DNA from 4 places in the Pseudarthrobacter sp. CC12 genome. Region 1 is predicted to be linked to each of the others. Evidence: riboswitches for the same ligand, from Rfam matches in the RefSeq annotation. Region 1 holds a riboswitch; each other region holds the start of a gene.
What was found. A riboswitch is a leader RNA that binds a small molecule or an ion and turns the genes downstream of it on or off. The one in region 1 is predicted to bind S-adenosylmethionine.

Region 1 (3,731 bases):
CGCACCTGGACTTCCCGGTGATCATCAGCAAGACCGCCGACGCTCAGGCTTCCGGGATCGACGCGCGCTCTGACGACGGCCTCTCCGCCCGGCTGGACAGCACTGCGGTGGCGGCCCTCCGCGCCCACCTCGACGGCAGGGTCACCGTGATGCTGGGGCACTCCGGCGTGGGCAAGTCAACCATGGTGAACGCGCTGACCGGTGCCGAGCGGGCCACCGGCGGCGTCAACGCCGTAACCGGACGTGGCCGCCACACGTCGTCGTCGGCCCTGGCCCTGCGCCTGGCTGACGCGCCGGCCGGAAGCTGGATCATTGACACCCCCGGTATCCGTTCCTTCGGACTGGCCCATGTGGACCCGGACCGGATCCTGCGCTCCTTCCCGGACCTCTCCCCTGGCATCGAAAACTGTGAACGCGGGTGCAAGCACACGGCAAACGCGGTGAACTGCGGCCTCGACGACTGGGTGGCAGGCGGGCACGCAGGTCCCACCGGCCCGGCACGCCTGGCGTCGCTCCGGCGCCTGCTCGGCACGGATCCGCGCATGGAAGCACAGGAAACCAAGGAGCTCGGCAGCGTCAACTGACGCGTTCTCCCGGCAGAAGCGTCCGCAGACGGTAGTTTGTAACCATGATCCAACCCGCTTCGAGCTACAACGATGACCTGCGCCTGGCCCATGTCCTGGCCGACTCCGTGGATGACCAGACCATGAGCCGCTTCAAGGCCCTGGACCTCCACGTTGAGACCAAGCCGGACCTGACGCCCGTCACCGACGCCGACAAGGCAGCAGAGGAAGCCATCCGCGGCCAGCTCTCCCGCTCCCGGCCCCGCGATGCCGTCCTGGGCGAGGAGTTCGGCAGCACCGGGCACGGTTCACGGCGCTGGATCATCGATCCCATTGACGGGACAAAGAACTTTGTCAGGGGCGTCCCGGTCTGGGCCACCCTGATCGCCCTGGTGGACGAAGGCGAACCCGTGGTGGGCGTGGTCAGCGCCCCGGCCCTCGGCAAGCGCTGGTGGGCGGCAAAGGGCATGGGCGCCTACATGGGCAGGTCCCTGGCAGCTGCCACCCGGCTGCGCGTCTCCAACGTGTCCAGCCTCTCCGACGCCTCCCTCTCCTACTCCAGCCTGAGCGGCTGGAAGGAACGCGGCAACCTCGACGATTTCCTCGGGCTGACCGAGGACGTCTGGCGGACCCGGGCATACGGCGATTTCTGGTCGTACTGCATGGTGGCAGAGGGCTCCGTGGACATCGCCTGCGAACCGGAACTCAACCTCTACGACATGGCTGCGCTGGTGCCGATCGTGGTCGAGGCGGGGGGCCGGTTCACCTCCCTCGAGGGCGAGGACGGACCGTTCGGCGGGAACGCGCTGGCCACCAACTCAATCCTGCACTCCGAGGTCCTGCACCGCCTCAACCCTTACCTGGACGATCTGCTGTAACTGCCACGGTTTGCCCGCTTGGACGAATATTGCGACGCCGGACACCTCCAGAAGGAGGTGTCCGGCGTCGTTTATTCGATATTGCGTAATAAAGCCCTTAACAATTGGCCCGGCTTCCAGCCTGGCCGCCCCATGTCCTACGCTTTTATTCAGGTCACGAGTGCCAGCGCAAAACCCCGGTTTGCTGGCCGGCAACCCTCCATTCGCGGCGGGGTGCCCCGGGTGACGACCAGGCCGGTCCGGAGTGGATGCGGCAAGCGCGGATTCCGTACGCCGGAGTCCTGTACACAAGTGAGGTCTCTGTGACAACTGCCACCGTCTCCCCCAAACCCGTCACCGAATCCGCCGTTGCTGCCGAACGCCGTGCCGCCGCCGGCCGCCCGCTCGCTGCAGTCACCGGGGCCGAAATCCAAGCACCACTGATAACCGGCGGCCACGTGCGGTACGCCAACCTTGATTACGGGGCATCGGCCCCTGCACTCTCCGTGGTGTCCGCTTACCTCAACGAGATCCTGCCCTACTACGCCAGCGTCCACCGCGGCGCCGGGTACGCCTCCCAGATCAGCACCTCCGTGTACGAGAACGCACGCAGCATCGTCCGGGACTTCGTGGGCGGCCGGCCGGACGATTCGGTCATCTTCACCCGGAACACCACCGATTCGCTGAACCTCCTGGCGGGCTGCCTGCCCCGGACGGACGGACGGCCCGCCGGTGACGTCCTCTACCTGGACATCGAACACCACGCCAACCTCCTGCCGTGGCAGGGCGTCCCGCACCGCAGCATCGTTGCCGCGGACACCATCGCCGGCACCCTTGACGCGGTCCGCGCCGAACTCGAACAGGGCGGCGTCAGCCTCCTGGCCGTCACCGGCGCCTCCAACGTCACCGGCGAGATCCTCCCCATCCGGGCCCTGGCCGCGCTGGCCCACCAGCACGGCGCCCGGATCGTGGTGGACGCGGCCCAGCTCGCGCCGCACCGCCGGGTGGACATCAGCGCGGACGACGTCGACTACCTCGCCTTTTCCGGCCACAAGCTGTACGCGCCGTTCGGCGCAGGCGTCCTGGTAGGCCAGCCTGACTGGCTGGATTCCGGCGTCCCGCACCTCGCCGGCGGCGGGGCGGTCAAGGAAGCACGGCTCGACGGCGTCAGCTGGGCCACCGGGCCGGCCCGCCACGAAGGAGGCTCGCCGAACGTCCTCGGCGCCGCCACCCTGGCACGCGCCACGCAGGTCATCGCCGAACTCGACCAGGACAGGTGGCATGCGCACGAGTCCGCGATCCGCTCCTTCCTGGTGGAGGGCCTCCAGGGCATCGACGGCGTCACCGTCCACCAGATCTTCAAGGACACCAATCCGGAAACGGACACCATCGGCGTGGTCAACTTCTCCGTCGAGGGCTACGACGCAGGGCTGGTGGCCGCCTACCTTTCCGCAGAGCACGGCGTGGGCCTGCGGGACGGACGCTTCTGCGCCCATCCCCTGCTGAAGCGCCTGGGCCTGCCGTCCGGCTCCCTCCGGGCGAGTTTCGGCGTGGGCTCGCGGCTGGAGGATGCTGAACGCCTCCTTGCCGGTATCCGGGCTTTGCGCAGCAACGGACTCGGGTGGGACTACGTGGTGGACGCAGGCCGCTGGGTGCCCGCCAACGACTTCCGCACCTACCCGCACTGGGCACCCAATACCCCCGGGACGGCCGGCGCGGCCCCCTGCCTCGACGACTAGCGGGGTAACGGCGGCTGCCTGCCGGCACCGGCCATGCGGTAAATTCGAAGGACATCCGCAGGCAGGACCGGAAGGAGGCCACGCGTGGTTCGGGGTGGCCCCAGGCTTGATCACGGCCGGCGCACGGAGCTCGGGCAGAGCTTCCAGGACGGCGGCCGCCACTACCAGCGCGTCCGCCCCGGCTATCCGGCGGAATCCGCACGGTGGCTGGTGCCTGCCGGGGCCCGTGACGCCCTGGACGTCGGGGCGGGTACCGGTAAATTCACCGCCTTGCTGCTGGCCATGGGACTGGATGTCACCGCCGTCGATCCTTCTGCGGACATGCTTGCCCAGCTGAAGACCCACTGCCCGGCCGCCACGGCTGCGGCGGGGACGGCCGAGGCCACAGGCCTTCGGGATGCGGCCTTCGACGTGGTCACCGTTGCCCAGGCGTGGCACTGGTGCGATCCCCTCGCTGCGAGCACCGAACTGGCTCGCGTCCTGCGCCCGCACGGAACCCTGGGCCTGGTCTGGAACCAGCTGGACACCTCTGTCCCCTGGGTGCACCGGCTCTCCCGGATCATGCACGCCGG
Region 2 (3,731 bases), on a different contig from region 1:
TCCAGGGGCGCCCCGTCCCGCGGGTCGACGAGGACCCGGTAGAAGGAGTCCGCGCCACCGGCGAGGAGTTTGCGGGCCATGGACGCGGGGATCGGGCCGAAGCCGTCCAGCATTGCTGGTTCGTCGGTGAGGCCGAGGAGCGAGAACACGGGCACGGTGACCAGGACGTCGGCCCTCGGCGTGGGGACTTTCCCGATGGCGGTGACTCCTGCGGGTCCCGCGCCACTCTCCCCGCCAAGAGCATTGCCGGCGCCGAGCAGCAGTGATGCGGCGATGTCGGGGCGGAGTTGGGTGAGCGTGCGGGGTTCGTTGGGGCCTTGGAGGCCGCGGGCGGTGGCGGTGGTCCGGTTCCAGATGGCGCACGCGGTATCGCCGGGAAGGTAGAGGGAGATCCAGGCCATGCCGTCCCGGTCCGGGGTGTACTCCATCCGCCGGTTTGCCAAACCTTTTACATGGCGCTTTTGGATTGATTCGGGGTGGTGGCGTTCCCGCCAGCCCCGGATCTTGGCCCGGAACCGGGACGGGACCAGTTCACCGGGCGCGGCACCCCGGGCCGGATCGGGTGCGGCGGGGTCGAAGAAGTGCGCCACCAGCCCGGCAGCCCCGACAGCGTCAAGGCCTTCGGTTTCGTCCGCGACGACGCGGGCGTGCTGCCACGACATGGTTCCGGTGGACAGGGCCTCGAACACCGGCGGTAGGGAACAGACCCGGCGGGACTGCTCCACCAACGCGCCTGCTGCGGCGGAGCCGATGGTGAGGACCCCGGCGATCTCCTCCACCACCGACATCTGCCCGTACGTGCGGTCCTCGATCGAAGCGTCCGGCGGGGTCATCGCCTCCTGGAACCCGGCGGCGTCGGCGGCGTCCTGCGCCGTCACTGCTGCAAGCTGCGCCTCCAAACGGGACGTAAGCTCCAGCCGCTCCAGCCGGATCTCATAGCGCCGCTGCAACACATCCACACCAGCACCAACACCGAAACCAACATCCAAACCGGATGCCAGGGAAGCGTCCTCCCGCTCCAGCGCATCCAGGGCAGCAACAGAGGCACGAACACCCTCCAACATCACCCCAAGACCACCGCCGATTCCCATACCCACAGCATCCAACGGGGGTCTGACAATTACAGATCAAACCGGTGGCGCTGCCTGCGCAGGTGAGCCGGCGCACCGAAGCGGGCCGCCGTCGTCGTACGTTTTCGACGCGAAGGTTGCATGTCGCAGCCCAAATGTGTGGCGCGAAAAAGAGCACGCGTTGCGTAGAAAAAGACGCGACCCTCACTTTGGCGCGGCAGCCGCTTAAATGGATTCGGCCGCCATTGGGTGGTGACGCCGTTGTCACCACCCAATGGCGGCCGAAGTTTGCCCGGGCACAACCCGGGGACCTCCCCGGAGTGGTCCGGGAGGAAGGGGAAGGGTCAGATGGTGACGGCTCCGTTGGCGGTCTCAAAGGTGACCGAGAGGATGCCCGGCGTACCGTGCGGGGCCACCCATTCCACCGCAACGTCCTCGAGCGGCTTCTCCACGGGCTCACCGAGCCACTCGGTGACGCGCGAGGCGGAACCGGCGATGGTCAGGCAGCTCATCTTGAGGTTGCTCTCGTAAGCGTGGGACGGGTGGAGGGAGGGGTCGCCCTCCCACTTGAGCATGTACGGCACCTGGGGATCGGCGATGAGGCCCAGGATGCCAATTTGCTTCCAGACCAGCTCGCGGCCGTCCGGGAACTTGCGGTTGCCGTTCACGGCAGCGCGGCCCAGGCGTTCCTCGAAGGGGGCGAGGTCGTCCACTTCGACGCACCAGCCCATCCAGCCGCCGCCGGCAGCGGAGCGGGCACGCACTGCCTGCCCGAACGGTGCCTTGTCCGACGCCGGGTGGTCAAGGACCTCGACGACTTCGAGGTACTTGTGGCCCGCCAGGGGGATGATCATATTCCGGGTTCCGAAGCGGGGGTGTACGCCACCCTTCACTGCCTCAACGCCGAGGGCAGTTGCAATACGTTCGGTAGTGGCCGCGAGGCCATCGTGTTCACAGGCGTAAGAGACGTGATCCATGCGCATGCGAACATCTTGGCACTTTGTGATCGGGCTCTCAGCTAAGGGTACCCTTACTGGCATTTTGGGCAGCCGCCGTCCCTGTCCAAATGCCCCTGGGCCTGCGCCAAGACCATGTTCGTCACAATGCTGTCCGGGCCGGATTGAAGTTCCTAGACTGGGCCCAGGTCATGAGTGCCAGCGCCAAGCCCCGGCTCGCTGGCCGGCAACCCTCCATCCGCGGTGGGGTGCCCCGGGTGAGGACCAGGCTGTCCGGCAATGGCCGGAGAGCAAGCGCGGCCCGTGGTGCTCCCAGCATGCCGGGCCCATGTCATAGGAGACTGAGATGTCCAACGGATGGTCCTTCGAAACCCGCCAGATCCATGCCGGCCAGGAGCCTGACAGCGCCACCGGAGCCCGCGCCCTTCCCATCTACCAGACCACGTCCTTCGTGTTCCCCAGTGCCGAGAGCGCGGCCAACCGCTTCGCCCTGGCCGAACTTGCACCCATCTACACCCGCATTGGCAATCCCACCCAGGACGCCGTCGAGCAACGTATCGCAAGCCTTGAAGGCGGCCTGGCGGCATTGCTGCTGAGCTCCGGCCAGGCCGCGGAGACGTTCGCGGTGCTGAACATCGCCGAGGCAGGCGACCATATAGTGGCCAGCCCCAGTCTTTACGGCGGAACCTACAACCTGTTCGCCCACACGTTGAAGAAGTTCGGCATCTCGGTGACCTTCGTGGCTGATCCTGACAATCTGGACCAGTGGCGCGGCGCCGTGCAGCCCAATACCAAGCTCTTCTTCGGTGAAGTGGTGTCCAACCCGCGCCAGGACGTCCTGGATATTGAGGGCATCTCCGAAGTGGCCCACCAGGCCGGCGTGCCCCTGATCGTGGACAACACCCTTTCCACCCCATACCTGATCCGCCCATTGGAGTGGGGCGCGGACATCGTCATCCACTCGGCCACCAAATACCTGGGCGGCCACGGCTCGGCCATCGCCGGCGTCATCGTCGATTCCGGCAGGTTCGATTTCGGCAAGGACCCGGAACGTTACCCCGGCTTCAACACCCCGGACCCCACCTATAACGGCCTGGTCTACGCACGCGACCTCGGCGAAGGCGGCGCGCTCGGCGCCAACCTCTCCTACATCCTCAAGGCCCGGGTGCAGTTGCTGCGCGACCTTGGCTCGGCGGTCTCGCCCTTCAACGCGTTCCTGATTTCCCAAGGCCTGGAGACCTTGAGCCTGCGGGTGGAGCGCCACGTTGCGAACGCAACGGAGGTTGCGCGCTGGCTGGAGGCAAGGGACGACGTCGAGTCCGTCGCCTACGCGGGGCTGCCGTCCAGCCCCTGGTACGAGCGTGGCCGCAAGTACGGGCCAAAGGGAACGGGCGCCGTGGTCGCCTTCAACCTGGCCGGCGGCGCGGAAGCCGGCAAGCGCTTCGTCGACGCACTGGAGCTGCACTCCCACGTGGCCAACATCGGCGACGTGCGTTCCCTGGTCATCCACCCGGCGTCGACCACGCACAGCCAGCTTTCGCCGGAGCAGCAGGTTGTGGCCGGCGTTCACCCGGGCCTGGTCCGGCTTTCCGTCGGTTTGGAGCACATCGACGACATCCTGGCTGACCTGGAGGCAGGCTTCCGGGCCGCCAAGGGCACCGGCGCCTAGACCCAACCGCGAGGGCGCAGCACGTGCCGGCCGGCA
Region 3 (3,731 bases), on a different contig from region 1:
ACCGCGGACTGGACGCGCTTCGCCGCAACGGGTGGCGCGGCGTAGGCCCCATCCCTTGGGAGCACGAGCCGAACCGTGGATTCCTGCGTGCCCTCTACTCCCTGGGCCGGGCGTCCTCCGCCATCGGCGAGGCCGACGAGCCGGAGCGGATCGAAAAGTTCCTCAACGACTCGGACCCCACAGCGAAGGCAGCCATCGAGGCGAAGTAGCAAGCTTGGATTAAAGCGCGACGACGGGTGGTTACCTTTCCTGGAAAGGTAACCACCCGTCGTCGTTCGTTCGTTTATGGCTTGGCGATGCCTGTGCGGGCCATGGCATCGGCGTAGGCCGCGCGCATGTCCTCGAGGTATTCCTCCTGGCGCGCCGGGGAACCGGCGAAGGCGCGGCCGCTCAGCGACCGGACCTTGTAGGTCTTCAGGCCGCGGCGCCAGAGCAGGGGCACCTCCGTCTTCAGCAGGAGGTTGGCCAGGCGGTTGGCTTCAGTGCCGTGCGCCACGATCACGGAGGCGCGGGGGACCAGGGCGAGGAACTTCAGCAGCGGCTTCAGGCCGGCCTGGATCTGGTCCGGAGTGAACTTGCCGTTGACTTCGCCGGGGATGTGCCAGGGGTGGACGTTCCACGGCATCACGAACTCGGGGCGCAGCCCCAGCTTCCACTGGAGCCCCAGCATTCGGGTCGCGGCGTCCTGGTCCCCGGCAGTGATGAAGCCGGACGGGTCCGCCTCGCCGATGTTAGAGAACAGGCTGATGATGCGGCATTCCTCAACGTCGTGCATCGGGTCCACATAGGGCACCACGGTTCCGGGCTTGGCCTCCTGCAGGGAATCACACAGTTCATTGACGGCGGCAACGCTGGGTTCGTAGCGGCGGCTCATGAGCTGTTCGTGGAATGTTTCTGGGGCCAGGGCTGTCATGAAGTGCTGGTTCTCCTGCGGGGATTGATATTGCTTCCACCGGTGAAAATGGGCGCGCGGCGGCGCGGATCATCAACGGCGGTTAGTTGGGGTGGGCCGATTCCTGGTCGGCCTCTGCCAGTTTACCAAGCCCGGGGAAACGAAACGCCGGCCGCCCCTTCCGGTGATGGAAGGCACAGCCGGCGCAGCGGTACGACGGACTACCAGAGGCGGTTGGTGGCGCGGCGAGCACCCTCGCCGAGGGCCTCCAGCTTGGCGAAGGCGATCTGTGGGTGCACCCTGCCGCCCAGGCCGCAGTCGGTGGAGGCAATGACATTTTCGCGGCCCACGACGTCGGCAAAGCGGACAATGCGGTCAGCCACCAGGTCGGGGTGTTCCACCACGTTGGTGGCATGCGACACGACGCCCGGGATGATGACCTTGCCCTCGGGGAGCTTGGTGTCCTCCCATACACGCCATTCGTGTTCGTGGCGGACGTTGGCTGCCTCGAAGGAGTATGCGCCCGCGTTGACCTGCAGCACCGAGCCGATGATGTCGGCGAAAGGGATGTCCGTGGTGTGCGGGCCGTGCCAGGAACCCCAGCAGACATGCAGCCGGATCTGTTCCTGGGGCAGGTCCCGGAGGGCCCAGTTGGTGGCCTCGACGCGCAGCTGGATGAACTTCAGGTAGTCCTCCAGGCTGGGCTCGGGATTGATCTGGTCCCAGCTCTCGGCCAGGGACGGATCGTCGAGCTGCACGGTGAGGCCGGCGTCGACGATGGCCTTGTATTCCTCCCGCATGGCATCGGCACAGGCGTAGACAAGTTCCTCATCGGACTTGTAGTACTCGTTGGCCACGCGGGCGCACGAGCCGGGAGAGAGGGATGCCACGAAGCCGTCCGACAACCCGGCGGCGGCGAGGCCGGTTTTCAGGTTCTTGATGTCCGATGCCACCAGGTCCTGGCCCGTGTAGGTCAGGGGTCCGGCGATCTTGGGCTGGGTCACGCTCTTGCGGTGGGACAGGATGCCCGAGGACGGGTCGTTGTAGGCCTCGTTGAACGCCTGCCGGTCGCGCCTGTCGGGGAAGGAGGTCAGGACAATGTTGCCGGGGGAGGAGCGGTGCACCTGGGCATCGGCCCAGCGGTCCACATTGGTTGGCTCCAGGCCGCCCAGCCGTGCGAAGGAGTAGTTCCACCAGGCGCCATAGTCCACGGAGTTGGCCATCGTGTGCCCGTATTCGCCGTCGTTGGGAATGTCGATCCCGAGGTCCTTCTGGCGCCGGACCACGTCCACCACGGAGGTTTCCAGGAGGTCCAGGAATTCAGGGGTGACGCCGTCGGTTTCCTTGGCGGCATTGGCCGCGATGAGTTCCGGGGTGCGGGGCAACGATCCGGCGTGGGTGACGCGGATGTGGTCGGTGTTCAGGGGCATGCTGGAATCTTCCTTTCCATCGGTCCTGGCAGTAGCACCTTCGGTCCGGCAGGAATCCTGCTGGACCGTGGTTGCTGCGGCGTCATCGAGCCAGGTCTCTCGGCCGCTCCGGATGGTTCACTCTCACTAAATCGAGAGACCCACCTTGGGGCAAGTCCGTGCGGCTTTATGTCGCGGCCCGCTGCCCGGCTGCTTCCCTGCCCTTGCCCGGCGGCCAGCAGCATACTTACAGACTTTGTCCAGCCTGTTGACAGGTTTCGTTAAGCTTGGTTGGCTGAGGTCACATGCCACCGCCGCAACGGAGCTGGCCGGTGGCGCCCCGATGCACTCGAAAGAGGTAACGCACTGTGAATAAATCCCTGGCAAATTTCAGGACCCTCGCCGCCTCCGGAGCCCTGGCGCTGGCCGTCGTCGCAGGACCCGCCCCGCTGGCACACGCTGTGGGCGAAGGCCCCAATTACGACGGCAACGGCCAGATCACCACCTCCAAGCTCGCCACGTACGAACAGATGGTCTCATTCCTGAAGGACCAGGACGCCCGCCAGCCGGCAATGGAGCTGGAGGTCATCGGGCAAACGGTCAAGGGGCGCGACATCCACCTGGTCAAGTACATTTCGGACCCCGCCAAGCCCACGATTCTGTACCTGACCCAGCAGCACGGCAACGAGCAGCTCACCACCGAGGGCGCCATGGAGTTCATCAAGCACCTGGGGACCGGTAAATCCGCGGACATCCTCAAAGGCGTGAACATCCTGGTGGTGCCCATGCTCAATGCGGACGGGGCCATGGGGGACGTGAACTTCTCCCTGGAAAACTACCTTGCCAAGGGGGACCGCAACCTCACCCGCTACAACGCCGAGGGCGTGGACCTGAACCGCGACCATGTGGCCAAGGTCCAGCCGGAGACCCAGGCGCTGCACAACAACGTCATGCGCAAGTACCGGATCGACTACATGATCGACCTGCACCACCAGGGCACCCGGGCCGAGCGTGACGGCAAGCTGGTATCCGGCTCCATCCTGTACCCCACCACCCCCAACGCCGACCCCGCCGTCGTCGAAAAATCAAAGCAGCTTGGCGCCGTGGTCTTCAACAACGTCGACTCCACCGGCTGGGGACACCTGGGCAAGTACCAGGGTGGCAGCGCCGAAACCATCAGCCGAAACGGCATCTCCGTGGAGTACGGCATCGCCACCCTGCTCTTCGAGATGCGCGGCATGTCGGACCACTACCTGGACGGCTATGCTCTCGGGCAGCGCAGCAACGGCTACCTGATCAAGCAGACTGTCACCACGCTGAGCTCCACGGCCGCAGCCATCGCGGACGGGTCCATTGCCGACGCCGACACCTCCTTCTGGAACACACTCGCCGAACAGACGTCCCGCCCCGCCGGGGAGGCTGAGGACGAA
Region 4 (3,731 bases), on a different contig from region 1:
CCGGCCGCGGACGTGGTCCGTTCCCTGGTGGACTACCTGGCCCCCGTCCTGGCCGAACAGGGGGAGCTGGCCCTGGCCAGGCAGGGGGTGGAGGACATCATTTCCCGCGGAACCGGGGCCGCTGAACAGCGCCGTGCCCGCGACAAGGCCCTGGCGGGGCAGCCGCCTGAGGACATGGGGTTCGGTGCCGTGGTGCGGCAGGCCGTCCACCTGACGATGCGCGACACGCTGGACCTGTCAGACATGGCGGACACGCCCGAGCTGCTGCGCGTGCGGCAGGCCTGACCTGCCGCTTGGTTTGCCGGTCCGCGGCATGCATATTCCTTTTCGACGCGCACACTCCTTTGCGCACGCCACATTCCGTGCGCGCCAGGGAATCTGCGCGTCGAAAACGGGGAGGCGCGTCGAAAACGCTAGATCTGCTTCAGCGCCTGCTCGAGGTCACGGAGGAGGTCCTCCGGGTCCTCGAGCCCTACCGAGAGCCGCACCACGCCGTCGCTGAGCCCAATGGCGGCCCGCCCCTCCGGGCCCATGGCGCGGTGGGTGGTGGTGGCCGGGTGCGTGATCAGGGACTTGGCATCACCGAGGTTGTTGGAAATATCGATGATCCGCAGCCCGTCCAGGAGGGCGAATGCCGCTTCCTTGCCGGAACGCCCGCCGGTCGGGGCCAGTTCGAAGGTCAGGACCGTTCCGCCGGCACTCATCTGCTTGGCGGCCAGCCCGTACTGCGGGTGCGACTTCAGGAGCGGATACTTCACCCAGCCCACCGCCGGCTGTTCCTCCAGCCATTCAGCCAGCCGCAGCGCGGTGGCGGACGAGTGGTTGACGCGCAGGCCCATGGTTTCCAGGCCCTTGGTCAGGACCCAGGCGTTGAAGGCGGACAGTGCGGGGCCGGTATGGCGCATCAGCTGCTTGACGGGTCCGTCGATGAATTCCTTGGTGCCCAGGATGGCACCGCCCATCACCCTGCCCTGCCCATCGATGTGCTTGGTACCCGAGTAGACGATGACGTCGGCGCCGAGGTCCCCGCAGCGCTGCAGCAGGGGAGTGGCAAAGACGTTGTCAGCCACCACGGTGGCGCCGGCCGCATGCGCCAGCTCACTGACGGCGGCGATGTCGACGATTTCCTGCATGGGGTTGGACGGGGACTCGAAGAAGACGGCGGTGGTGGGCTTGGACAGGGCTTCGCGCCACTGGTCCAGGTCCGGACCGTCCACGAAGACCGTTTCCACACCCCAGCGCGGGAGGATCTCGTTCAGGATCACAAAGCACGAACCGAACAGCGAACGGGCAGCCACCACGCGGTCGCCGGCAGCCAGCAGGGCACCCAGCGCGGTGAACACGGCAGACATGCCCGACGCCGTCGCAAAGCAGGCTTCGGTGCCTTCCAGCAGCCTGAGCCGTTCCTGGAAGGTGGCAACGGACGGGTTGCCGTAGCGGGAGTAGACAAAGCGCTCGTCCTCGCCGGTGAAGGCGCGTTCAGCTGCCGCAGCGGATTCGTAGACGAAGCCGGAGTTCAGGAAGATGGCCTCGGACGTTTCCTGGAAGTTGGAGCGGTCCAGGCCGCCGCGGACTGCCTGCGTATCGGGGTTCCAGCCGGGGGCGTCTGGGTTGAAGGTCACTTAGTTCTTTCCGAGGTTGGTGGGGAGGCCGCGGTTCTTCCAGCCGTTGACGGTGCGTTCGCCGTAGCGGTCCGGCTCGCCTTCGAAGCCCTCCAGCACGTTGTAGGCGGTAAAACCGGCCTGGGTGGCGGCAGTTGCAGCCGCGATGGACCGCTGGCCGGAGCGGCAGAGGAAGAGCAGTTCCGCCTGGGGATCCTCCGGCGCCTGCGCCTGGAGGTCCTTGACGAAGTCGGGATTGGGGATGCCGCCGGGGAAGGTCCACTGGATGAACAGGGGATCGTTGTCCGTGGCCTTGGTGTCCGGGATGCCGATGTGGGCCCATTCGCCCTCGGTGCGGACGTCCACCAGGATGGCGCCCTTCTCCAGCTTGGCCCAGGCTTCCTGGGGCGTCAGGTCTCCGGCGTAGCTCATGCGTGGCCCTCGCCGTCGAAATCGCCTTCAAGGCCGGCGTCGAGCTGGTCCACCGCGGTGGCGACGGCGGCATCGGCTGAGGCGATCGCGGCCGGAAGGACGATTGCCTGCGCCACGATGACGCTGGTGCCGTTGAAAGTAGCTGCCGGGCTGCCGTGCAGCACGTAGCCGTCGGCGAGTGCGGCGGAGATCCGCTCGCAGAATTCACGGGTGTCCGCGCCGGTTATCAGGCGGTAGGACAGTCTTTCGTCAAGGGCGGGTGCGTCGGACACGACGGATCTCCTTCTCTCACGCTTGCAGCTCGAATCGGTCGATATGCCGAGTATTCACCTGAGGCACCCCGCCGCGAAAGGGAGGGTTGCCGACCGGCAAGTCAGGGCTTGGCGCCGGTACTCATTACTCCCCAAAAACGTAACACCTGCCGCGCCAAGCCGCATCGCCGACGTCGTCATGTTCCGTCATTGAGCTGCCCGCCATGCGGCACGTAGCCTGCTGCGGACCGATAAGGTTCATACCGGGGGGCGCCGCCCCGTATCCAGAGCAATGAGCACCGGGGGTCCTTGTCAGCATGCGGGCACACGTATCGCACCACCGCGCCGCCATCCGGCGTAACCGTCCGCGTTCCGCCGCGGCCTGCCTGGCCGCGGTTCTCATCGCCCTCCTGGCAGTGGTGGCCCCGGCAGCCCCGGCGCGGGCGGCCGGACCCGCGCCGGACAGGGGCAAACCCTGGCTGGGGGCGGTCCTCGAATGGGGTGAGGATACCGCCGCGGGCTTCAGCGACCGGCTGGGCGCAACCCCGGCGCTCTACGGCCATGACATCACCATGCCGTACCGCGAATCCGAGCGGAATGACATCGGGGGCTTCCTGCAACAGACCGCAGCGAAGGGCGCCCACGCCATGCTCACGGTCAAGCCGTCCGTGCCGCTGGACCAGCTCGGCGCCGCGGAGGCGCAAGCGTTCGCAGCACAGGTGCGCGACCTGACCGCGGGATTCAAGGGCCAACTGCTGGTCCGCTTTGCCCCCGACATGAACGCCAGCTGGGTGGCCTGGGGCCAGCAGCCGGCTGCGTACCGGCAGGCTTTCCAAGCGGTGTCGGCAGCCTTCAGGAAGGACGACGGCGGCCGGGCCACCATGGTGTGGGCGCCCTACCTGGGGAAGGACTACCCCTTCGACCGGAACAGGAATGCGCCACAGCCGGGAAGCGACGGGTTTTCCCTCCTGGATACAAATGGGGACGGAACCTGGAACGGGAGCGACAGCGCCTATGCCCCGTATTACCCGGGCGACGACGCGGTGGACTGGGTGGGGTTGGCCGCCTACCATGACGACACTGCCGGCGCGGCCGCCGTCAACTCCCTGCCGCACGCCGGCGAACTCGAAGACATGCTGACGGCCTCCGGCAACGAAAACTTCTACGGCACCTACGCCGAAGGACACAAAAAGCCCTTCCTGCTCCAGACCTCGGCCTTCTACAGCCCTGCATCCGGCGGGGCGCCCGAGGCGGACATCAAAACGCGCTGGTGGGACCAGGTGGTGGCAACTGCCACCTCTCCGCATTTCGCCGGAACGGCCGCCGTGGTGTGGGACGAACGGACCAGCACGCGGGACACCGGCGTAGCAAGCATCAGCTGGCTGCTCACGGGAAGCCCGGACATCGCCAAAACTGCCTTGGACCGGTTGAAGGCATCGCCCATGGT

Region 2: linked by a shared signal. The riboswitch ahead of PV772_RS05280 (bifunctional o-acetylhomoserine/o-acetylserine sulfhydrylase) and the one ahead of PV772_RS19915 (aminotransferase class V-fold PLP-dependent enzyme) in region 1 are both predicted to bind S-adenosylmethionine.
Region 3: linked by a shared signal. The riboswitch ahead of PV772_RS07130 (cobalamin-independent methionine synthase II family protein) and the one ahead of PV772_RS19915 (aminotransferase class V-fold PLP-dependent enzyme) in region 1 are both predicted to bind S-adenosylmethionine.
Region 4: linked by a shared signal. The riboswitch ahead of PV772_RS00140 (DUF1737 domain-containing protein) and the one ahead of PV772_RS19915 (aminotransferase class V-fold PLP-dependent enzyme) in region 1 are both predicted to bind S-adenosylmethionine.

The regions. Positions count from the first base shown of each region.
Region 1 covers NZ_JARDJH010000041.1:12,207-15,937, reverse strand. The annotation lists gene rsgA (ribosome small subunit-dependent GTPase A) at 1-584, shown strand, start outside; gene hisN (histidinol-phosphatase) at 629-1,441, shown strand; SAM riboswitch class IV at 1,594-1,707, shown strand; gene PV772_RS19915 (aminotransferase class V-fold PLP-dependent enzyme) at 1,744-3,159, shown strand; gene PV772_RS19910 (class I SAM-dependent methyltransferase) at 3,244-3,731, shown strand, end outside.
Region 2 covers NZ_JARDJH010000004.1:174,464-178,194, reverse strand. The annotation lists gene PV772_RS05290 (DUF222 domain-containing protein) at 1-1,091, opposite strand, end outside; gene PV772_RS05285 (VOC family protein) at 1,415-2,053, opposite strand; SAM riboswitch class IV at 2,214-2,329, shown strand; gene PV772_RS05280 (bifunctional o-acetylhomoserine/o-acetylserine sulfhydrylase) at 2,373-3,695, shown strand.
Region 3 covers NZ_JARDJH010000006.1:96,753-100,483, reverse strand. The annotation lists gene PV772_RS07140 (DUF3151 domain-containing protein) at 1-209, shown strand, start outside; gene PV772_RS07135 (uracil-DNA glycosylase) at 284-913, opposite strand; gene PV772_RS07130 (cobalamin-independent methionine synthase II family protein) at 1,114-2,322, opposite strand; SAM riboswitch class I at 2,336-2,441, opposite strand; gene PV772_RS07125 (M14 family zinc carboxypeptidase) at 2,670-3,731, shown strand, end outside.
Region 4 covers NZ_JARDJH010000001.1:27,551-31,281, forward strand. The annotation lists gene PV772_RS00125 (glutamate--cysteine ligase) at 1-285, shown strand, start outside; gene PV772_RS00130 (O-succinylhomoserine sulfhydrylase) at 414-1,622, opposite strand; gene PV772_RS00135 (rhodanese-like domain-containing protein) at 1,623-2,033, opposite strand; gene PV772_RS00140 (DUF1737 domain-containing protein) at 2,030-2,305, opposite strand; SAM riboswitch class IV at 2,319-2,434, opposite strand; gene opgC (OpgC domain-containing protein) at 2,602-3,731, shown strand, end outside.